Regions from separate parts of the Pollutimonas rozaliensis genome, predicted to be linked through region 2. Evidence: predicted binding sites of a transcription regulator. Region 2 holds the regulator's gene; the other holds the start of a gene.

Region 1 (11,336 bases), on a different contig from region 2:
CGCGGAAACCGACATCAGTGTCGCGGTGCCGGATTACGACGCACAAGGCCTGCTGCACCGCGTGCCCCGGACGTACAGGGTCCGCATACCGAAAGGCGCCGCCGACGGCCAGCGCCTGCGCCTCCCGGGCAAAGGCGGTAGCGGGCTGCATGGCGGCAAGCCGGGCGATCTTTACCTGGTCATGCAAATCAGTCCGCACACGCTTTACCGCTTGGACAAGCGCGATCTGCATCTGGATCTTCCGCTCAGTCCCTGGGAAGCCGTGCTGGGAGGAAAGGTCCAGGTCCCTACGCTGGGAGGGCCGGTGGAAATGACCATACCGCCGGGAACGGTGGCCGATCGCAAACTGCGCCTGGCCAAAAGAGGCATGCCAGACGCCAGCGGGGCACAAGGCGACCTGTACGTTACCGTGCGTATCGACGTACCCCGCACGCCCACCGAACAGGAGCGCGAACTGTTCAGCCAGCTTGCCTCCGTCTCGCGTTACGACCCTCGCGCGCAACTGAATTCAGGGAAGCAGCCATGACTATTCGAACTGTAGAAGCCGTATGGTTGAACACATCCGATATCTGCTCGCTGGAACACATCATGGAGGTATCGGGGCTTGCCCGCGACGACATCCTGAACTTGATCGAAACAGGCATCCTGACGCCGTCCAACGATGATCCGCACAACTATTTTTTTCACACCGAGTGCATCGTCGTGGCGCGTACGGCCCGCCGGCTGCGCGACGACTTCGAACTGGATGAGCAGGGCCTGGCGATAGCGATGAGGCTGCTTGGGCGCATCAAGGATCTGGAGAGCGAACTGGCCAGCTTGCGCAGCCGCGTACGGCCTTTTACCCGGCAGCCTTAACGCCGGATTTCCAGTGCGCAAGCGATTTGCCCGCTACACTTGTGCTCTCACTTCTTACCGAGGCATCGTCATGGCACAAAACCATTCCTCAAGCGTCCGCCGTTTTTTTGTGGGCGCCCTGATTGCGGCCGCCGCTGTGGGCACCGTATCGATACCGGTGGTTGCAGAGGCGCAAGCACCCGCCTAGCTCATGAGCCAGGTTCCGGGATACTACCGCATGGCGCTGGGCGGAATTGAGGTCACCGCGCTGTACGACGGACACGTTTCATTGAATCCCGGGATTCTGAAAGGCGCAAGCCAGGAAACCATCCAAGACTTGCTGGCCCGCATGTTCGTCCCGCTTTCTTCGGATGGCGTCCAGACCGCGGTAAATGGCTTTCTGATCAATACCGGGAAAAACCTTATTCTGGTCGATGCCGGCGCCGCCAAGTGTTTCGGACCCACGCTGGGCGCCATCACCGGCAATATCCGCGCCGCGGGATACGAGGCCGACCAGATCGATACGGTATTGCTGACCCATTTGCATGGCGACCATGCCTGTGGCTTGAGCGCCGACGGCAAGGCGGCCTTTCCCAATGCCACGGTATATGTGGCGCAGGAAGAGGCCGCCTTTTGGCTGAATCCGGATGTGGCGGCGAAAGCGCCGGCCGATGCGCAACCTTTCTTCAAGATGGCCCAGGCATCGGTCGCGCCTTATGTTGCAACGGGCAAGCTGAAGAAATTCAAGGCCGGAAATACCGTCATGCCCGGCGTCGTATCGGTGCCGCTGCACGGCCATACGCCGGGACATGGCGGATATCTGTTCGGGTCGGAGCAACAAAAACTGCTGATCTGGGGCGATGTGATCCATAGCCACGCCGTGCAATTTTCGCACCCCGAAGTGTCCATCGAATTCGATGTCGATCAGCCGCAAGCCGTTGCGAGCCGCAAGAAGGTGCTTGAGCAGGCCAGCGGCGAAAAGCTATGGATTGCCGGCGCCCACCTGCCCTTTCCCGGGCTGGGCCACGTCCGGCGCGATGCCGCGGGCTATGCGTGGGTGCCCGCCGAATATTCCCCCTTGCCTGAGGCGGCAAAATGACGGGACTCAGGCCACCGTCTGCGGCAGCGGGATGAATTCGGCATTGTCCTGGGTGGGCAGCGCAATGCGGCCGGCGGTCCAGTCGGCCTTGGCCTGCTCTATGCGATCCTTGCGCGAGGACACGAAATTCCACCAGATATGGCGGGGGCCCAAGGGCTCGCCGCCCAGCAGCATAATCCGGGTGGCTTCCAGGGCGGTAAGGTACGGCGCTCCGCCCGCCGCGAAGACCGCCATCTGTCCCGAACGGTATTGGACGCCGTCGATGTCGACACGGCCTTGCGCCACGTAGGCGGCGCGCTCGGCGTATCCGGAAGGCAGCTCCAGCCTTGCGCCAGGCTTCAATTCCGCATGCAGGTAGAACAGCGGCGAATGCACTTTGGCCGGGCTTTGTACGCCGTAGGCGCTGCCCGCGATGATGCGGCCGCTTACGCCCGCTTCGTTGAAGGCAGGCAGCGCGTCGGCGGCATAGTGGTCGAAGGCCGGGTCGTCCTCTTCGTTGTCTTCAGGCAAGGCAACCCAGGCCTGGATGCCGTCGATGCGGCCGCCGCCCTGGCGCATGCCGTCGAAACGTTCGGAATGGCTGATTCCCGACCCTGCCGTCATCCAGTTCAATGCCCCGGGCAGGATGTCCTGCTGGACGCCCAGGCTGTCGCGATGGGTCATCTGCCCTTCGAACAGATAGGTAACCGTGGACAGTCCGATATGCGGATGCGGGCGGACATCTATCTGCTCGGAAACGGGAGCGGGCAGGTCGTGCGGGCCCATGCGGTCGAAGAAAATGAATGGCCCCACCATCCGGCGCTGGCGGTAGGGCAGGACGCGCCCCACCTCGAAGCCTCCGCCGATATCATGGACGCGTGTGTCGATAACCTGGTCGAGCATCGTGTTAACCTCATTCAAACATTATTGAAGGCCAGCCGCTTGGGCAAAAAACCCCGCCGTCTTGACCTGTATCAAGACGCCTGCCCCGATTTGGCGTTTAAATGAAGCATAGGGCATTGCCGCTTTCACGACAACAATGCCGATTATTTGTCCCACTCGTTTTTATCGGAGATCTTTCCCATGTTAGTTAAAGCCACTTTCGCCGCCCTGCTTTCGATCATGGCTGTGCCCGCCATGGCTGCCGCGCAGTGCGAAGCCACCATAGAAAGCAACGACGCCATGCAATTCAATACCAAGGAAATGACGGTCGACAAGAGCTGCAAGGAGTTCACCGTGCACCTGAAGCACGTCGGCCAGTTGCCCAAGGCCGCCATGGGCCATAATTGGGTGCTGACCAAAGAGGCCGACAAACAAGGCGTCGCGACGGACGGCATGGCCGCGGGCCTGGACAAGGATTACGTAAAAGCCGGCGATACCCGTGTCATCGCTCATACCAAAGTCATAGGCGGCGGCGAATCGACGTCGGTCACGTTCGACCCAGCCAAACTGGCGGCTGGCGAAAACTATGCCTTCTTTTGCTCTTTCCCCGGGCATTGGGCCATCATGACCGGCACGCTGAAACTGGCCGGCTGATTGTTTTTGCTTGCTCTTCCCGCCCGCCGGACGAGGCAGGCGGGAATCTAGGGTTGCTTTACCGTGATTTCAATGCTTTGGTAATAAGCCGCTAGATTCTCTATGTCGGCATCCGAAAGGCCGGCCGCCATCATCGACATCACTTCGTTCTTCCTGGCCCCCGACTTGAAGTCGCGCAAGGCCTTGGCCAGATAGATTTCACTCTGCCCGGCAAGGTTGGGCGCGTCCGGCACGGTTGCCATGCCGGACGCGCCGTGGCACACCGCGCACTGCATCGCCTTGGCGCGCCCCGCCGCCAGGTCCGCGGCCATGGACGGGCTTGCCGCCAGCAAGGCCGCCAAGATCCCAGCCATGCGCATCAAGCCAGGCTTACTTGCCCTCATATGAAATCCGGTAAATGGCCCCGGCATAATCGTCCGACACCAGCAGCGAACCGTCGGGCAGCACCGCAACATCGACCGGACGGCCCAGATATTCGTTATTCGCGGTCAGCCAGCCATCGGCGAATACCTCGGTCTTGTCCGCCGTACCGTCCTCCTTCAGGCTGGTGAACATCACACGCGCGCCTATCGGCGTGGTCCTGTTCCATGAACCATGCTGGGCCGAGAAAATGCCGCCCCGGTACTTTTCGGGGAACATCTGAGCGTTATAGAAGGTCATGCCCAGATCGGCGGCATGCGCGTCCATCTCGACCTGCGGAAAGACGACATTCGCCGGTTCCGGATCGTCCTTGTACTCCATCGTTCTGGTATGTCCGCCGCCATATATCGGGAAGCCGAAATCCTGCCCGACCTCGGTGGCGCGGTTCAGCTCTCCGGGAGGAATGTCGTCGCCCATGCCGTCGACCTGGTTGTCGGTGAACCACAGGGTCTTGTCTTTTGGATTGAAATCCAGGCCCACCGAGTTACGCACGCCATGCGCGAAGACCTCGCGGTTCTTGCCATCGGCATCCATGCGGATGATGCCCATCATGCCCACTTTGTTATAGAGCTCGAGCTTTTCCTTGGGCGGCACATTGAACGGATTGCCCATGGTGATGTACAGCTTCTTGTCCGGACCGATGCGGCAAGTCCGTGCGCCATGATTGAAGCTTTCATCGGCCACCGGAATCAGCTTGCCCTGGGGTACGACCACGCCGGCCGCCACATCAGGCCCTTCGTAGAAGAACTCCGCGGCGGGAAACGCCAGCACGCGATTATGCTCGACGCTGTACAGGATGCCGTCGGGCGAAAAGCACAGGCCGTTCGGCACTTTAAGCGAAACCGAAGGGGCAAAGCGCTTGACATCGTCCGCAACCCGGCGCTTGGTCCGGTCGGTCACCGACCAGATACTGGTCTTGCGCGTTCCGACGAAGACCACGCCGGTGGACGGACCGACAGCCATGTGCCGTGCGTCGGGTACGATGGCATACAGGGCGATCTTGAAGCCCTCGGGCAGCTTTATATTCTTCAGGTTGTTCTTGATCGAGTCGGGGCCGGGCCCTGTTTGCGGCACTGGCTGGACATCCAGCGATGCGCCCGTGGTGTTCATGTTCATCAACTTCTGGACATTATCCTGAGCCAGAGCGCCGCCTGTTGCAAGGCCGAGTGCAAGACCGGCAGCGATCGCTGATAATCGTTTTCCGATGTTCATGTTTGTCTCTCCCGTATTATCGAGGTTATGGTGCCATGCTCTCCGGCAAGCGATTCGATGCTACTCCCAATCGCTTTTTTTGAACTCGGTTATTCGGCCGGCGCGAGCGCCCCGCGCGTTTATTTTGCAAGCAAAGTTAACCGGCGCCACGGCTTATAATTCCGCCATGGCGATATCGACGGGCGCCATGGAACCTAGCAGTGGAATCCCATGAAAAAAACCGATCTGGAAAAGAACAAAGCGTTGAAAATCGTCGAAAAGATGAAAAAAGGAAGCACACCCGCCCGCTATTCCGCCGCCTCCGGCGCCGCGCCGCTGGATCGCCGCGAACAACGCAAGCTGGATCAGGCTAAAGGCCTGGTGTCCTTCCCCTTGAAGCTCAAGGAAGAAATCGTCCAGGAAATCCGCAAGCGCGCACAGGAACAGAGCGTGGATATCAACGAAGTAGTCGGCAGCCTGCTTGAAGCCGCCCTGGCTTCCCCGCAAGCAAGCACGGCCAATAAATAGAAACAGGGCCGAATCGTTACTATTTTTCGCTTCCTGTCCAATTAAGTAACAGCCTGGGCGGACGTCCGCCATCGCCCAAGGCGCCGTGCATCGGCGCCACAGTCTTGTTCAGTACTTGCATTTGTCATGCCGCCGTCATGCGGCATTGCTGTAATGCCTTTCATTGCTCATTTAGTATCGGTATCGGAGTCGATGGAAGAACACACTACAAGCCGCCTGTATCGGGCCATATGGATTTCAGACCTGCACCTGGGCACAGCCGGATGTCAGGCCGAACCGCTGCTGGACTTCCTGAAGCAGCACGAATCCCAGACGCTGTACCTGGTCGGGGACATCATAGACGGCTGGCAACTGAAGAAAAAATGGCTATGGCCGCAGTCGCATAACGACGTCATACAGAAAATCCTGCGCAAAGCCCGCAAGGGTACGCGCGTCGTATTCATACCGGGCAACCACGACTCGTTCGCGCGTCAGTACGCCGGCGAGCATTTCGGCGGCATCGAGGTGCAGCACGAGGCGGAACACACCACGCTGGATGGCAAATGCCTGCTGATAACCCATGGCGACCTGTTCGACGGCGTCATCCAGTATGCACCCTGGCTGGCCTATCTGGGAGATCGGCTGTATTGCATGGCGCTTACCTGGAACGTCTGGTTCAACCGGGCCCGCGCCCGCATGGGTCTGGGCTACTGGTCCCTGTCGCAATACTTGAAGCACAAGGTGAAGGACGCCGTTTCGTTCATTACCGCCTTCGAAGAAGCATTGGTCAAGGAGGCCAGGCGCCGAGGTTTCGACGGCGTCGTATGCGGGCACATTCATAAAGCACAGATCCGCGAAGTGGACGGCCTGCTTTATTGCAACGACGGCGATTGGGTCGAAAGCCGGACCGCCTTGGTCGAGCACCTGGACGGCCGCCTTGAAATCATTACCTGGATACCCGAAGCCACGGCAAAAGCCGGAACGTTCAAGCCGGCAGCCGCCGCCTCGCATTCCGTCGACACAGGAGCATCGCAATCTTGAAGATTCTTATCGTTACCGACGCCTGGGAACCCCAGGTCAACGGAGTGGTGCGCACACTTACGCAGACGCGCCTGGAACTGACCCGCATGGGCCACGAAGTCGATTTGCTGACGCCGCTGGAATTCCGCACCCTGCCCTGCCCCACCTACCCGGAAATCCGGCTGTCGCTTTTCCCCCGCCGCAAAGTCGCCGCCCGATTGGATGCCTTCCGTCCCGATGCGCTGCACATCGCCACCGAAGGACCGCTGGGCCTGGCGGCGCGCGCCTATGCACGGCGCCACGGCCTGCCTTTCACCACGGCCTATCACACCCGTTTTCCGGAATACGTCCATGCCCGTACGCGCATTCCCTTACCGTTGACCTACCGCTTCCTGCGCTGGTTTCACGGCCCGGCCCGCGCCGTCATGGTTCCCACTCCGACCGTCAAGCGCGACCTGATTGCTTTCGGTTTCCCGGAATCGCAAGTCGTGCTTTGGTCGCGCGGCGTCGATCTGGAAATATTTCAGCCAGGCCCTCCATTGCCCCATGTCCAGAAGCCGCCGATCTTCCTGTGCGTGGGCAGGGTTGCGGTCGAGAAGAACCTGGAGGCTTTCCTGCGCCTGGACCTGCCCGGCACCAAGTGGGTTGCCGGAGACGGACCGATGTTGGAGACGCTGAAGCAGCGCTACCCCGATGCGCATTTTACGGGCGTCCTGGATCAGGAAGGCCTGGCCAGCCTGTACAACGCCGCGGACGTGTTCGTGTTCCCCAGCCGGTCCGATACGTTCGGGCTGGTGCTTTTGGAAGCAATGGCTTGCGGCTGTCCGGTGGCGGCCTTTCCCGTCACCGGGCCCATCGATGTCCTGGGCGACTCCAGGGCTGGCGTTATGGACGAGGATTTGCGCGCCGCCTGCCTGAAAGCCATGGACATTCCGCGCAGCGAGGCGCGCGCGCATGCGGAAAAATACTCATGGCGCGCATGCACGGAAACATTCCTGTCCTACCTGCATCCAGTGGAAGGAGGCGGCCAGCGAACCGCCGCGGAGGCGGACGACGGCAATGCGCTGGCGCGCGAGCCGCAGGTCTAGTTTCCCGACTGTTTGCTTGATAAGGCCGACACGCCGTCGGGCTGGGCAAGATCAGCCAGAATAGGACAATCCGGCCGGTTGTCGCCTTGGCAGCAATCGGCCAGATGCTCCAGTTGGTCGCGTATCGACTGGAGTTTTTCGATATCGCTGTTCAGCTCGGCGATATGCTGGCGGGCCAGCTTTTTGACATCGGAGCTCTTGCGCGTGCTGTCTTTCCAGAGGCCGACCAATGTCTTGATGCGCTCCAGCGAAAAGCCCAGGTCGCGCGACCGCTTTATGAAACGCAGGGTTTGCACGTCTTTGTCGGCATATTGCCGGTAGCCCGAGTCGCTGCGATACGCGGCGTCCACCAGCCCTATGCTTTCGTAGTAGCGGATCATCTTGGCCGAAACACCGGACGCGCTGGCCGCCTGGCCGATAGTCATCATGTTCACTCCTGCCGTTGCGGGTTTGCCGCCATGACCTTGGCCATGGCTTGTGCACCGCGCTGCGCGGGCGGCCTGAATCCGCGCAGCCGCAAGGCGTTGCCCAGCACGAACACACTGGAAAGCGCCATGGCGCCGGCCGCGAATACCGGTGAAAGCAGTGTTCCATTAAGCGGGTACAGCATGCCGGCCGCGACCGGAATGAGCGCCGTGTTATAGGCGAAGGCCCAGAACAGGTTCTGGCGTATGTTGGCAATCGTCGTTTTCGACAAGGCGATGGCATTGGGAATGCCGCCCATGTCGCCCGACATCAGCACGATGTCGGCAGCCTCGATGGCGATGTCGGTTCCCGTTCCGATGGCCATGCCGACGTCGGCTTCCGCCAGGGCGGGCGCATCGTTGATGCCGTCGCCCACGTAGGCCAGCAGGCCATGCTCCTGCTTGAGCCGCTTGACCGCCTGGACCTTGCCTTCGGGCAGCACCTCTGCAATGACCTCGTCGATGCCCAGCTTGCGGGCAATGGCTTCGCCCGTGCGGCGATTGTCGCCGGTAATCATGGCCACCTTCAGGCCCAGATCATGCAGCGCCCGGATAGCGGCCTCCGTGCTCTCCTTGATGGGATCGGATACCGCGATCATGGCGGCCAGCCGGCCGTCGATAGCCGCATACAAAGGTGTCTTGCCTTCGTCGGCAAGGCGGTCGGCTTCTTTGGCGAAGAGGTTCACGTCCAGGCCCAGTTTTTGCATATAGCGATCGGCGCCGACCTGCACCGGCCGGCCCGCGACCTGCGCGCGCACGCCATAGCCGGTAACGGACTCGAAGACATCCAGCGGGTCCAGGGCCAGTCCTTCGGCCTGCGCCGCCTGGACGATGGCACGCGCAATGGGATGTTCGGACTTGGCCTCGACGGCGGCCACGGCTGCCAGCACGCCGGCCCGCTGGAAGCCGTCGGCCAGGATGAGGTCGGTCAGCTCGGGCCTGCCCTTGGTCAGCGTGCCGGTCTTGTCCACAGCCACGACCCGGACCTCCTTGAGCGTTTGCAGGGCCTCTCCCTTGCGGAACAGGACACCCATCTGCGCCGCCCTGCCCGTGCCCACCATGATGGACGTGGGCGTGGCCAGCCCCATGGCGCAAGGGCAGGCAATGATCAGGACGGCCACCGCGTTGACCAGCGCAAAGGTCAGCGCGGGCGACGGGCCAAAGATCAGCCAGACAATGAAGGTCAGTGCGGCAGCCGCCATGACGGCGGGTACGAACCACATCGTTATCCGGTCCACCAAGGCCTGGATAGGCAGTTTCGATGCCTGCGCCTGCTCGACCATGCGTATGATCTGCGCCAGCACGGTGTTGCCGCCGACCTGGGTCGCGCGCAGCATCAAGGCGCCGTTCTGATTGACCGTGCCGCCCGTCAGCGCCGACCCCACGCCCTTTTCCACAGGCAGGGGTTCGCCGCTGATCATGGACTCATCCACGAAACTGCCGCCCTCGACGACTTCGCCATCGACCGGTATGCGTTCGCCGGGGCGCAGTTCCAAAAGGTCGCCGACCGCGACCTGTTCGATGGGCACTTCCACGATCAGGCCATCGCGCGATACCCGCGCTGTTTTCGCCTGCAGGCTAACCAGGCGCTGAATGGCTTCGGACGTGCGGCCCTTGGCCCTGGCTTCCAGGTAGCGGCCCAGCAGGATCAGGGCGACGATGACCGCGGCCGCCTCGTAGTAGACGTTGACCGTGCCCGCCGGCAGCAAGCCGGAAAAGAAGGTGGCAACTACGGAAAACGCATAGGCTGCGCCGGCGCCCATCGCCACCAGCGCGTTCATGTCGGGCGCCCGCCGCAACAAGGCCGGAATTCCTATTGTGAAGAAGCGTCGGCCGGGAAAGAACAGCGCAAGAGACGTCAGGACGAATTGCACATTCCAGTTGGCCTGCCGGCCTATGGTCTGTTCGATGAAATGATGGAAGGCGGGCAGCAGATGCGAGCCCATCTCCAGGATGAATACCGGCAGGGCCAGCGCAACGGCGATCAGCACATCGCGCTTGAGCCGGGCCTGCTCGGCGGCCTGCCGCGCGGAAAGCTCATCGGCGCCGTTCTGCTCATCTCCGACGATGGTGGCTTCGTACCCGGCTTTCTGCACCGCCTTCAGCAGATCGTATGCGGGTATGCCCTCTTGAACCATGACCTGTGCGCGTTCGGTTGCCAGATTGACGCTGGCCTGCGTGACGCCGGGCACGGCTTGCAGCGCGCGTTCCACGCGCCCGACGCAGGACGCGCAGCTCATGCCGCTTACGGATAAATCGAGTGTGGACATTGTTTATGGCCCCCTGAAAGACTATGCTTGGCAGCCCATGCTGCAGCTCAGGGTTAGAATGTAAACCTTACCATGATGGTAAGGTCAAGGCCTGTAAAGCGCAAGGCCGCGGGCAAGGCTCAGGCCGTCATGCCAACGGCATTCATGATCAGCCTTAATGCGTACGCCGCCACCGCCAGGACGGCGATGCTGGCAGCCCAGATACCGACCAGCCACATAATGCGCCGGCGCCACGACGCCTGGCTTTTATGCTTGGCCTCTTGCATCAGTGATAGCCCTCGCCGGTAACCACCTTGCCGCGAAACACATAATAGGACCAGGCTGTGTACATAAGGATGAGCGGCACGATGAGCAATGCGCCGACAAGGGTGAAACCCTGGCTTTGAGGCGGCCCGGAGGCATCCCAAATGGAAATGTCGGGAGGGATGATATTGGGCCACACGCTGATGCCCAGCCCGCTGTAGCCCAGGAAGATCAGGGCGAGCGTCAGCAGAAAAGGCCCCGCGTGCGGCTCGTTGTTCAGGGAGCGCAGCAGATAGTATGCGGCCAAAAGCACCAGGACCGGCACCGGAGCGAACCAGAACATGTTGGGCAGGCTGAACCAGCGCTCGGCAATGGCGCCATGGGTAAGCGGAGTCCAGACGCTGATGATGGCGATGACGCCCAGCAAGACCAGCGTAAGCGGACGCGCCAGCTCGCGCATCCGATCGTACAGGTCGCCATGGGTCTTGAGTATGAGCCATGTGCAGCCCAGCAAGGCATACGCCGCGATCAGCCCCAGGCCGGTAAAGATGGAGAACGGAGTGATCCAGTCCAGCGCGCCGCCGGCGTAGCCCCGATCGACAACGGGCAGCCCATGCATATAGGCTCCCAGCGTTACACCCTGAAAGAACGTGGCCGTGATGGAGCCGAAAATGAATGCCTTGTC
Region 2 (11,336 bases):
CCGGCCAGGCAAGTTCGGATCGTCGAACTGATCCGAGTAGCGGATCTTTTCGAACGGCACCAATTCAAGATACTCGCCGCTGAACGCATGGCTGGAGCCGCTGCTGAAGTTGCGAAACGACATCTTGTGAGTCCCGCCAACCTTGGCGTCCATGTGGTGGACCTGGCAAGTAAACCCGAAGGGCGGAAACCACTTGGCGATAGCGTCGGGTTCGAGGAAAGCGCGATAGACACGCTCGGGGCTTGCGCGCAAGACGCGATGAAGACGAACAGTTCCAGTAGTCATGATGTATGGCCTTTGGGCAGAAAAAGGTGGATGTTCTCCTACGGCCTGCGGCAATCGCGCTCGAACGGATGCGGAAAAAAACCGGCCGCCGGCCAGGCGAGGCAAGATCTGCTTTCCCGCCTATCGTCTTTTTACCACTATGTTATATTTTCCCTACTGGTCGCCATGGGAATTTGACGCCAGCGTTATGTTCTCAAGCACGACACCCTCATGACAGCAATTGCACGCGCCGAATCATTTGCCCTTGCCGCTAACTACGCGGCCGGCGGTGTGCGTGCCACGAACCCTCCTCCCTCTTCCGTCGCACCCCCGGCGATCATCGCCGCGGCAAGCCCGCCTCCGCCGCGCATCATCGCCCAGGGCTGATCCAGCCCGCTACGCGACCCGCCTCCACTCCGTATTTGCGCTGACGCCACTGCGTCCGCCGGACGGCCGGGCCTGTTTCTTATTCGACGGTTGAGTTCAACATGACTACAAAATCATCCACATGGACGGCCTATGCCGCCATGTCCGCTTTCGTGCTGCTCTGGGGCAGCGCGGCCATCTTCACCCGCTGGGGCCTGGACCATGGCTCTGTCTTTGCCCTGCTGATCCTGCGTTTTTCCGTGGCGCTGTGCGCGCTGCTGCTGATAGGGCTGCCCGGCAAGCGCTGGCTGCCCGCTCCCGGAACACGCCGGCAGGTCGCAGGGACGGGACTGCTGCTGATAGGCTGCTACTCCGTCTGCTACTTCCAGGCTATGGCGCATGGCATCACTCCCGGCCTGATCGCCACCTTGCTGGGCGTTCAGCCCATCCTTACGCTTTTGCTGACTGAACGGCGCTATTCCCCCTGGCGACTTGCCGGCCTGCTGCTGGCTCTGTCCGGCCTGACATTGGTGGTTTATCAGAGTCTGGCAAGAGCTCAGTTCTCCGGGCTGGGCATGGCCTTTGCATTGGGGGCCTTGCTGTGCATGACGCTGGGCGCCATGCTGCAAAAGCGCAGCCAGCAGGCGCCGGCGCAAGTGCTGCCATTGCAGTATGCCGCAACCCTGGTGCTGTGTTTGTTACTGGCCCCGTTCCAGCCCTTCCACTTCGAGTGGAACCCGGGATTCCTGATTCCCCTTTTATGGCTGGGACTGCTCATATCGGTGGCGGCCCAGTTGCTGCTGTACCGGATGATACGCAGCGGCAACGTGGTCAACGTCACCAGTCTGTTCTACCTGGTACCGGTGGTCACCGCCATCCTTGACTACCTGATCCTGGGCAACGCCATGCCGCCTTTGGCCCTGGCCGGGCTGGCGGCGATCCTGGCCGGCCTGGCCATGGCATTCCGGCAAACGGCGCAAGCGGCGAGCAGCGCATCGGCTCCGCAACGGCCGGAATAGCGACATAGCGGGCGGCCGGCGGCGCCATGCCGCCCGACCGCCCGCATTTGCCTACTGCAGCGTCCGCGAGAACACGAACTTGTCGCCCTGCCAATCCACAGGCACCACATCCTTCGGGCCGAATTTGCCCTCCAGTATCAGGCGCGCAATCGGGTTCTCGATATGCTGCTGAATCGCCCGCTTCAAAGGCCGCGCTCCGAAGACCGGGTCGAAGCCGGCCCGGGCCAACTGCGCCAACGCCGCATCCGACACTTCCAGCCGCATTTCCTTCTGCGCCAGTCGCTGCCCCAGCCGTTGCAGCTGTATGCGTGCAATCGACTCGATGTGCTTGGCCTCCAGGCCATGGAACACCACCACCTCATCGATCCGGTTCAGGAACTCGGGCCGGAACGACTGCTTGAGCTCGTCCCAGATAACCTCCTTGACCACATCGTAGGGCTGCCCCGCCATGCTCTGGATGTGCTGCGAGCCCAGGTTGGACGTCATGATGATGACCGTGTTGCGGAAATCCACCGTGCGCCCCTGCCCATCGGTCAGGCGGCCGTCGTCCAGCACCTGCAAAAGGATGTTGAACACATCCGGATGCGCCTTCTCGACCTCGTCCAGCAAAATGACGCTATACGGCTTGCGGCGCACGGCCTCGGTCAGGTAGCCGCCCTCTTCGTAGCCGACGTAGCCGGGAGGCGCTCCGATCAGGCGAGCCACCGAATGCTTCTCCATGAACTCGCTCATGTCGATGCGTATCATGTGATCGTCCGAATCGAACAGGAAGCTGGCCAGCGCCTTGGTCAATTCCGTCTTCCCCACCCCGGTGGGGCCCAGGAAGAGAAAAGAGCCATAAGGGCGGGATGGATCCGACAGACCCGCACGCGAGCGGCGGATGGCATCGGCCACCAGGCTGACGGCTTCGTTCTGGCCCACCACGCGCTGATGCAGAAAGTCTTCCATCTTCAGCAGCTTGTCGCGCTCGCCCTGCATCATCTTGGCCACAGGGATGCCCGTCGCCCGCGACACGACTTCCGCGATCTCTTCGGCGCCGACCTGAGTGCGCAAAAGGCGCGGTTGCTCGGACGCGGCGGCGGCCTGCTGCCCAGCCTCGGCGGCTTGCAGGCGGCCTTCCAGCTCGGGCAGCTTGCCGTATTGCAGCTCGGCCAATTTATCGAACTGGCCCTTGCGTTGCAGCTCGGCCATTTCAGCCCGGGTACGTTCGATTTCTTCCTTGATCGTCTGGGAGCCCTGCACCGCGGCCTTTTCGGCTTTCCAGACCTCTTCGTAGTCGTTGTACTCGCGCTGCAATTTCACGAGCTCGTCTTCAATGGCCTTCAGGCGGCGCTGCGAACTTTCGTCCGTATCCTTGTTGACCGCTTCGCGTTCGATCTTCAATTGAATGATGCGGCGATCCAGCTTGTCCATCACTTCGGGCTTGGAGTCGATCTCCATGCGGATGCGCGCCGCCGCCTCGTCAATCAGGTCTATGGCCTTGTCCGGCAGGAAGCGGTCGGTGATATAGCGGTTGGACAGCTCCGCAGCCGCCACAATGGCCGGATCGGTGATAGCAACGCCATGGTGCAGTTCGTAGCGTTCTTGCAATCCGCGCAGGATGGCGATGGTGGATTCGACATCGGGCTCGTTGATGAACACCTTCTGGAAGCGGCGCTCCAGCGCGGCATCCTTTTCAATGTACTTGCGGTACTCGTCCAGCGTGGTGGCGCCGATGCAATGCAGCTCGCCGCGCGACAAGGCGGGCTTGAGCATATTGCCCGCATCCATGGCGCCCTCGGCCTTGCCCGCGCCCACCATGGTGTGCAGCTCATCGATGAACACGATGGTCTGGCCATCGTCCTGGGACAGTTCCTTAAGGACGGCTTTCAGGCGCTCTTCGAACTCGCCGCGGTATTTGGCGCCGGCCAGCAAGGCGGCCATGTCCAGCGACAGCACCCGCTTGCCCTTCAGCGTCTCGGGAACCTCGTTGTTGACGATGCGTTGCGCCAAGCCTTCGACGATGGCCGTCTTGCCCACGCCGGGTTCGCCGATGAGCACGGGATTATTCTTGGTGCGGCGCTGCAGTATCTGAATGGACCGGCGGATTTCATCGTCCCGGCCGATCACGGGGTCCAGCTTGCCCTGCCGGGCGCGCTCGGTCAGATCGGTGGTGTACTTGGAGAGGGCCTCGCGGTTGGATTCACCTTCGGAATCCGATATCGACGCGCCGCCGCGCACGGCTTCGATGGCCGTTTCCAGCGCCTTTCGCTGCAAGCCCGATTCGCGCAGAAGCCGGCCAGTTTCGCCCTTGTCGTCGGACATTGCCAGCAAAAAGAGCTCGCTGGCAATGTAGGCGTCGCCCCGGTTGGAGGCTTCTTTGTCGGTGCGCGCCAGCGCCGCCTGCAGTTCGCGGCTGACCTGAATGTTGCCTTCGGCGCCCTGTACCTGGGGAAAGCCTTCTATCTGGGCATTCAGGGCCGGCCCCAGGCGATTTGCCGCCACGCCGGCACGCGCAAGAAGGCTGGCGGCGCCGCTGTCCGTGTCGGCCAGCAAAGCAGCCAGGACGTGGGCGGGTTCGATGTAAGGATTATCATGCTTCACAGCCAGGCTTTGCGCATCGGCAATGGCCTGCTGGAATTTCGTTGTCAATTTATCGAATCGCATAATATGGTTTTCACTGAAATGGGAGAGCATGTGCTCGAATAGTGAATATGTGCGGCCGAAACAGGCGATTTCAAGGGTATTTCAGCCCAACGGCTACACGCCCGCCATGCCGCCTTGCTGATACTATTGCACCTGGCAGGCCTTGCACCGGCCCGCCGCCCACCTATCGCCAGTATGGACAAATTCAAACAACTCGAAAGCTTTGTGGCCGTTGCCACACTGGGCAGTCTGTCGGCAGCCGCCCGCGCGGAAGGCATCGCCCCGGCCATGATGGGCCGGCGCATCAGCTCGCTTGAGGCGCGCCTGGGCATCAAGCTGCTGCTGCGCTCCACCCGCCGCCTGTCGCTGACCTCGGAAGGGAGCGAACTGTTCGAAGAGGCGCAGCGCATCCTGCGCGAGCTCAACGATGCGGAAACGCGCATTTCGCAAGGCAGCATCAAGCCCAGCGGACACCTGCGCATCAGCGCTCCGGCGGGATTCGGACGGCGCCATGTAGCTCCTCTGGTACCCGAATTCATCGCCGCTTATCCCGATGTCACCATTACTCTGGACTTGAGCGACCGTCTGGTCGATCTGATCGAGGAACGCTACGACTGCGCCATCCGTCTGGGCGAACTGGATGACTCCCAGATTGTCGGGCTGCGTCTGGCCGACAATAAACGAGTCATCGTCGCCGCCCCTTCCTACCTTCAGGAATACGGCCGGCCCAACACTCCCGACGACCTGGCGCAACACAATTGCCTGTCGTTCGGAAATCAGGGCAATCAAGCCCGGGGATGGCTATTGAAACAAGACGGGGAGCTGCGAGCCGTGCGCGTCAAGGGCAATATGGCCTGCAGCGACGGGTCGGTGCTGCATCAGTGGACTCTGGCCGGCATCGGCCTGGCCTGGCGCTCATTGTGGGAAGTCCAGGAAGACTTGGCCGAAGGCCGCCTGGTCAGTGTGCTGGATAGTTACGCGGCCCCGGCCAATGGCATTTTCGCCATGTTCCCCGAGCGCAAGCATCTGCCCCTGCGGGTGCGCCTGTTCATCGACATGCTCAAGGCCCGTTATGCCTCGCCCGACTACTGGAGCCCCGCTGGCGAAAAAACCACACTGGCGTCATAGCTGCTGGAATAAAACCCCGCTACCGTATACTTGATACATGCAGAAGAAAATTTCCGTTACACCCGAGTCGACACGCTGCTCCACATGCATGCTTAGTGAAATCTGCCTGCCACTGGGCATGCCGCGCAGCGAGGTCACCAAGCTGGACGAGCTGGTCAAAGAGCGCATCCGCATCCCCAAGGCAGGCGCGCTGTTCCGCCTTGGCGACAAGACCGAAGCGGTGTACGGCATCCGGTCGGGTTCGATCAAGACCCAGTTGGAAGACTCCTCCGGCCAGGTGCAGATCACCGGTTTTCTGCTGCCTGGCGAAATCCTGGGCATGGACGGATTGCTGGACAACACTCATGTATCGCACGCCATCGCGCTGGAAGACACCGAGGTCTGCGTCATACGCATAGACGAAATGGATCAGTTGTCGCAGCATCTGCCCATACTGCAGCAGCAATTCCGCCGTCTCATGAGCAAGGAAATCAGCCGTTCGCATCATTTGATCATGGCTTTGGGCGCCTTGCGGTCCGAACAACGGCTGGCCGCTTTTCTGGTCAACCTGTCGCAAAGGCTTGTCGTGCTGGGCTATTCGGCCAGTGAATTCATCTTGCGCATGAGCCGCGAGGAAATCGGCAATTACCTGGGCCTGACCCTGGAAACCGTCAGCCGCCTGTTTTCCCGTTTTGCGCGCGAGGGCCTGATCCGGGTCCAGCAACGCGAAGTTCACATCCTGGACATGCGCAATCTTCAGGCGCTGGCCGGCACCGACTGCGGCTGAATCCGCAACCGACTTGCATCGGCCGCCGGCCTCATTGTTCTATGGGGTCGCCGAATTCGTCAAACAAGCGGCCGCGGGGCGCCAGATGCAGGCTCAAGGCGCTGGACAAGGCCGCCATCAGCCAGAAAAGAAAAAAACCGCCCGCATACACTTGCTGCCGGCTGGCTTCCATATAGCCGAAAAAGGCGATATCCAGGGGATCGACCATGGCGAACACGGTTGCACTGGTGGCCGCGCCGACCAGGAACGAGGGCCATAAAATCCACATCAGTGAACGCCAACGCATAACAAGTCTCCTTTGTGCTTTTTTGATTGTCTAGGGCTTTTCGGACGGCGGCGGAGCCTGTACCTGCTTGCTTACCACCAGGCCGCGCTTGACGCCCCCATCGGTAATCGCCTGATCCCCGAAATTCTGCACGGCCAGCACGATGGTGATGATACAACCGACGATGGCCGCGGCCGGGCCGGCCATGAGTATCCAGGGCCAGGGTTCGCGCCACCACGGCTTGCCGCTTTCCGGTTCGGCCGCACTGCTGCGCTGCATGTCGGACATGGGATACCTCCTGAAATCATTTTGGCACAAAAAAACTGGAACGCTCGACCACGGTGGTTTCGCGTCCGTCGCCATACCTGCCTACCGTCGTGAGTTCGATATCGTACAGGCCCGGGCTTACCTTGCCTGCCGGAACCCGCAGCACGACAGGCACCAGCCGATTCGATGCCGGATCGACATTCAAGGTGGTCGCGCCATGATCGGCGGTCATGATGGATAGTTCAGGCAAGCCATTTGCGCTCAGGGTAAGACTGAGCGGCGATTCCGACGTATTGATGAACTGAAGGCGGTAAACGTTTTCCACCATGCCGCCGGCCACCTCGCGGCCCAGTACGCCCCGATCGCGAATGACATCCACGCGCAGAGTCGTGCGCGTGGCCAGCGACACGGCGAATCCGATGACGATCAGTCCCAATATCAAGGAATAAGCCAGAACCCGCGGACGCAACATGCGCTTGCGAACCTGGTTTTGCGTCAGGCCGTCGGTAATGGCCCGCCCGGACGTATAGCGGATAAGACCCTTGGCATAGTCCATTTTCTCCATGACCTGATCGCAGGCATCGACACAGGCGCCGCATCCTATGCACATGTACTGCAGGCCATCGCGGATATCGATGCCGGTGGGGCAAACTTGCACGCAAAGACTGCAATCGACGCAATCGCCCATGCCGGCTTCCTTATGGTCGATACGGCGCGAGCGCCCGCCCCTGGGTTCGCCGCGCGCGTGATCATAGGTGACGACGAAAGTGTCGTCATCGACCATCACGCTCTGGAAGCGCGCATAGGGGCACATGTACTTGCAGACAGCTTCCCGCATGAAGCCGGCGTTGCCCCAGGTCGCAAAGGCATAGAACACCATCCAGAACCACTGCCAGGGCCCGAGCGACCAGGTAAGCAGGCCCATGCCCAATTCGCGTATGGGCGCGAAATAGCCGATGAAGGTCGATCCCGTCCACCAGGCTATCAGTATCCAGATTATGTGCTTGGAGGCCTTCAGGCGGACCTTGCGCCATGTCCAGGGCTGCTCGTCCAGACGGATGCGGGCCAGCCTGTCGCCTTCGATGCGCCGCTCGACCCACATGAATATCTCGGTATAGACCGTCTGGGGGCAAGCGTATCCGCAGAACAGGCGCCCCGCCATCGCGGTGAACAGAAACAAGGCGAAAGCCGAAATGACCAGCAGGACGGCAAGGTAGATGACGTCCTGCGGCCACAGCACCATGCCGAAAATGTAGAACTTGCGCGCGGCCAGGTCGAACAGGACGGCCTGCCGGCCATTCCATTGCAGCCAGGGCAGGCCGTAGAAGATCAGTTGCGTGACGAACACCATGGCGATGCGCCAGCGCGCGAAGATACCCGACACCGAGCGCGGGTGTATCTTGCTGCGCACATCGGAAAGCGCCTTCTCGACCTGCGGAGAAACGCCACCCCCAACCTTCGATACACGCGGCGGTTGCCAGGCGGGCGCCGCCGCGGGCGCTTGCGTCGTGGGGTTGACAGGTGGTTCGCTGCTCATGTGTGGCCTTTATTTTGCTGCCGTGCTGATTCCCTGATTGGACAAGCCCCATACCCATGCGGCAAGCATGCGGATCTGGTCCTCGGTCAGGATGCCTTCCTGGGCCGGCATGCGGTTCTCGCGTCCGTTCAGGATGGTTTCCACGATAGAGGCCTCTGAACTGCCGTAAAGCCAGACGTTGTCGGTCAGGTTGGGCGCGCCCAACGCGGTGTTGCCCTTGCCTTCAACGCCGTGGCAGGCAACACAGAAAGTCTCGAAACCGCGCTTGCCCGGCACGACACGCAGCGGGTCGCTGGCCAGGCCGGACAGGGAACGCACATACTGGGCGATGTCGGCCGCCTCGGCCGGCTTGATCTGCGATTTCCAGGGCGGCATCATGCCATGCCGACCCTTGGTGATGGTTTGCAGTATCTGCTCCGGCGCGCCGCCATACAGCCAGTCGCCATCGGCCAGGTTGGGGAAATTGCCGCTGCCCCGGGCGTCGGAACCATGGCATTGCGCACAGTTGTTCAGGAACAGCCGCTGGCCGATCTCGCGCGCCTGATCATCGCGGGCGACCTCGGTGATCGGCATTTCCTTATACCGGGCGTATACCGGCCGGATCTGCTCGTTCAGGGCCTCTTGCTGAGCCTTGACCTGCTTGGCCGCCGTATAGCCCAGGCTGCCCTCGTAGCTGCCCAGGCCGGGATACAAAAACAGCATGCCCAGGGCGATGACGCAGAGTCCCACGTAGAACACCGTCCACCAGCGCGGGACGGGCGTGTTCAGTTCGGTCAGGTCGCCATCCCAGACGTGTCCCGTATCTTCGACCTGCGGAACGGTTTTCTTCAGCCAGGCTCGCTGGGTGAATAGCAGCCACAGACAGAAAATGATCCCGCCGATGGAGATGATGGCGATGAAGTAGCTCCAGAAGCCACTGACGAAATCACTCATTGGAGCCCCCTGCGTCTTTATCGGTCAAGCGTTCATCGGGCATGGCGAAAGGCAGAAGCGATGCTTCGCGGTTCGCGTCGGCCCGGCCGCGCGAGTAAGCCCACCATACGATGCCCAGAAAGGTCAGCATCGCAATGACGGTTGCAATTCCATTGACAATAGCCATCACAGCGCTCCTTCTGAAACCGCCTTGGCGGCCGCCTCTCGGCCGGCCACGCCCAGGCCTTGCAGATACGCCACTAGTGCGTCTTCTTCGGTCTTGCCCTTCAGTTGCTCGGGCGCCTTCTGGATCTGCTCGTCGGTATAGGGCACACCCACCTTGCGCAGCGCGCGCATGCGATCCTGGACATTCTCCTGGTCGATGCGGTTGCGCTGCAGCCATGGGTAGGCAGGCATATTGGATTCCTTCACGACGTCGCGCGGATTGCGCAAGTGCACGCGGTGCCAATCATCGGAATACCGCTGGCCGACCCGGGCCAGGTCGGGCCCGGTGCGCTTGGAGCCCCACAGGAAGGGATAGTCGTAGGTCGACTCGCCCGCCAGCGAATAAGGCCCGTAGCGCAGCACCTCGGAACTGAGCATGCGGATCTGCTGCGAATGGCAGCCCACGCAGCCCTCGCGTATGTAGACGTCCCGGCCGATAAGATTGAGCGGCTCGTAAGGCTGCACGCCAGCCGTCGGCACGGTTGTGGAGTGCTGGAAGAACAGCGGAACGATCTGCACCAGGCCGGCGAATGAAATCACCAATATGCTCAGGATGATGAGCAGGCCGACGTTGGTTTCAATCAGTTTGTGGGAAAAACCGGTAGTTTTCTTGCTCATGTCGGTTCTCCTTAAGCCGTGGCCGTGGCGGATGCCGGGCCAAGCAGCGCGGGATCAACAGGATCCGGACTACGCTTATACACAACGGGATTCGGCTTGGGCTGGCCCTTAACGGTGATCCAGGTGTTCCAGGCCATCAGGCACATGCCCGACAGGAAGCACAGGCCGCCCAGCAAGCGGATCACATAAAAGGGATAAGTGGCCTTGACCGCTTCGACGAAGCTGTAGGTCAGGGTGCCATCCACGCCGGTTGCCCGCCACATCAGGCCCTGCATGACGCCGGCGATCCACATGGAGCTGATGTACAGCACCACGCCCAAGGTGGCCAGCCAGAAGTGCAGCTCGACCATCTTCATGCTGGCCATGGAACTGCGTCCGTACAGGCGCGGAATCATGTAGTAGAAGGAGCCGAAAGTGATCATGGCAACCCAGCCCAGCGCGCCCGAATGCACGTGGCCCACCGTCCAGTCGGTGTAATGCGACAGCGCATTGACGGTACGGATGGACATCATCGAGCCCTCGAAGGTGGACATGCCGTAGAAGGACAGGGCCACGACCAGGAACTTCAGGATCGGGTCGGTGCGCAGCTTGTGCCAGGCGCCCGACAGGGTCATGATGCCGTTGATCATGCCGCCCCAGGAAGGCGCCAGCAGGATCAGTGACAGGGCCATCCCCAACGATTGGGTCCAGTCGGGCAAAGAGGTGTACAGCAAATGATGCGGACCCGCCCACATATAAGTGAAGGCCAGCGCCCAGAAGTGGACGATGGACAGGCGATAGGAATAGATGGGGCGTTCGGCCTGCTTGGGCACGAAGTAGTACATCATGCCCAGGAAGCTGGTGGTCAGGAAGAAGCCCACGGCGTTATGGCCGTACCACCACTGCACCATGGCATCCTGCACGCCGCCGTAGATGGAATACGATTTCCACCAAGAAACGGGCATTTCCAGGTTATTGAAAATATGCAGGACGGCGATGGTCAGGATGTAGGATCCAAAAAACCAGTTCGCCACATAGATGTGCCGGACACGGCGCTTGGCGATGGTGCCGAAGAACACCACCGCATAGGCGATCCAGACCAGGGCAATCAGAATATCCAGGGGCCACTCAAGCTCGGCGTACTCCTTGGTGCTGGTAAAGCCCATGGGCAGCGTGATGACCGCCCCCACCAAGACGGCCTGCCAACCCCAGAAGGTGAACGCGGCCAGTTTGTCGCTGAACAGGCGCGCCTGACAGGTGCGCTGCACCACGTAATAGGACGTGGCGAACAGCGCGCTGCCGCCGAAGGCGAAAATCACGCCGTTCGTGTGCAATGGGCGCAGACGGCCGTAGCTTAGCCACGGC

Evidence for each region. The regulator FNR, encoded in region 2, switches genes on or off when oxygen is low (the NO sensors DNR and NnrR bind a similar motif). The targets are predictions, from matches to a motif close to TTGATNNNNATCAA.
Region 1: azu (azurin) is a predicted target of FNR. The motif match lies at 2,877-2,890, and genes of this name have one in related genera.

The regions. Positions count from the first base shown of each region.
Region 1 covers NZ_JAZHOB010000003.1:403,672-415,007, reverse strand. The annotation lists gene V0R37_RS07895 (DnaJ C-terminal domain-containing protein) at 1-526, shown strand, start outside; gene V0R37_RS07890 (chaperone modulator CbpM) at 523-855, shown strand; gene V0R37_RS07885 (MBL fold metallo-hydrolase) at 1,046-1,933, shown strand; gene V0R37_RS07880 (pirin family protein) at 1,940-2,815, opposite strand; gene azu (azurin) at 2,996-3,448, shown strand; gene V0R37_RS07870 (c-type cytochrome) at 3,496-3,831, opposite strand; gene V0R37_RS07865 (PQQ-dependent sugar dehydrogenase) at 3,818-5,080, opposite strand; gene V0R37_RS07860 (hypothetical protein) at 5,291-5,587, shown strand; gene V0R37_RS07855 (UDP-2,3-diacylglucosamine diphosphatase) at 5,741-6,607, shown strand; gene V0R37_RS07850 (glycosyltransferase family 4 protein) at 6,604-7,674, shown strand; gene cueR (Cu(I)-responsive transcriptional regulator) at 7,671-8,099, opposite strand; gene V0R37_RS07840 (heavy metal translocating P-type ATPase) at 8,105-10,408, opposite strand; gene V0R37_RS07835 (DUF2474 domain-containing protein) at 10,528-10,674, opposite strand; gene cydB (cytochrome d ubiquinol oxidase subunit II) at 10,674-11,336, opposite strand, start outside.
Region 2 covers NZ_JAZHOB010000010.1:174,491-185,826, reverse strand. The annotation lists gene V0R37_RS19110 (SRPBCC family protein) at 1-285, opposite strand, end outside; gene V0R37_RS19105 (hypothetical protein) at 496-651, shown strand; gene V0R37_RS19100 (DMT family transporter) at 753-1,649, shown strand; gene clpB (ATP-dependent chaperone ClpB) at 1,701-4,295, opposite strand; gene V0R37_RS19090 (LysR family transcriptional regulator) at 4,470-5,402, shown strand; gene fnr (fumarate/nitrate reduction transcriptional regulator Fnr) at 5,440-6,168, shown strand; gene V0R37_RS19080 (hypothetical protein) at 6,200-6,454, opposite strand; gene V0R37_RS19075 (FixH family protein) at 6,485-6,712, opposite strand; gene ccoG (cytochrome c oxidase accessory protein CcoG) at 6,738-8,237, opposite strand; gene ccoP (cytochrome-c oxidase, cbb3-type subunit III) at 8,247-9,170, opposite strand; gene V0R37_RS19060 (cbb3-type cytochrome oxidase subunit 3) at 9,163-9,336, opposite strand; gene ccoO (cytochrome-c oxidase, cbb3-type subunit II) at 9,336-9,992, opposite strand; gene ccoN (cytochrome-c oxidase, cbb3-type subunit I) at 10,004-11,336, opposite strand, start outside.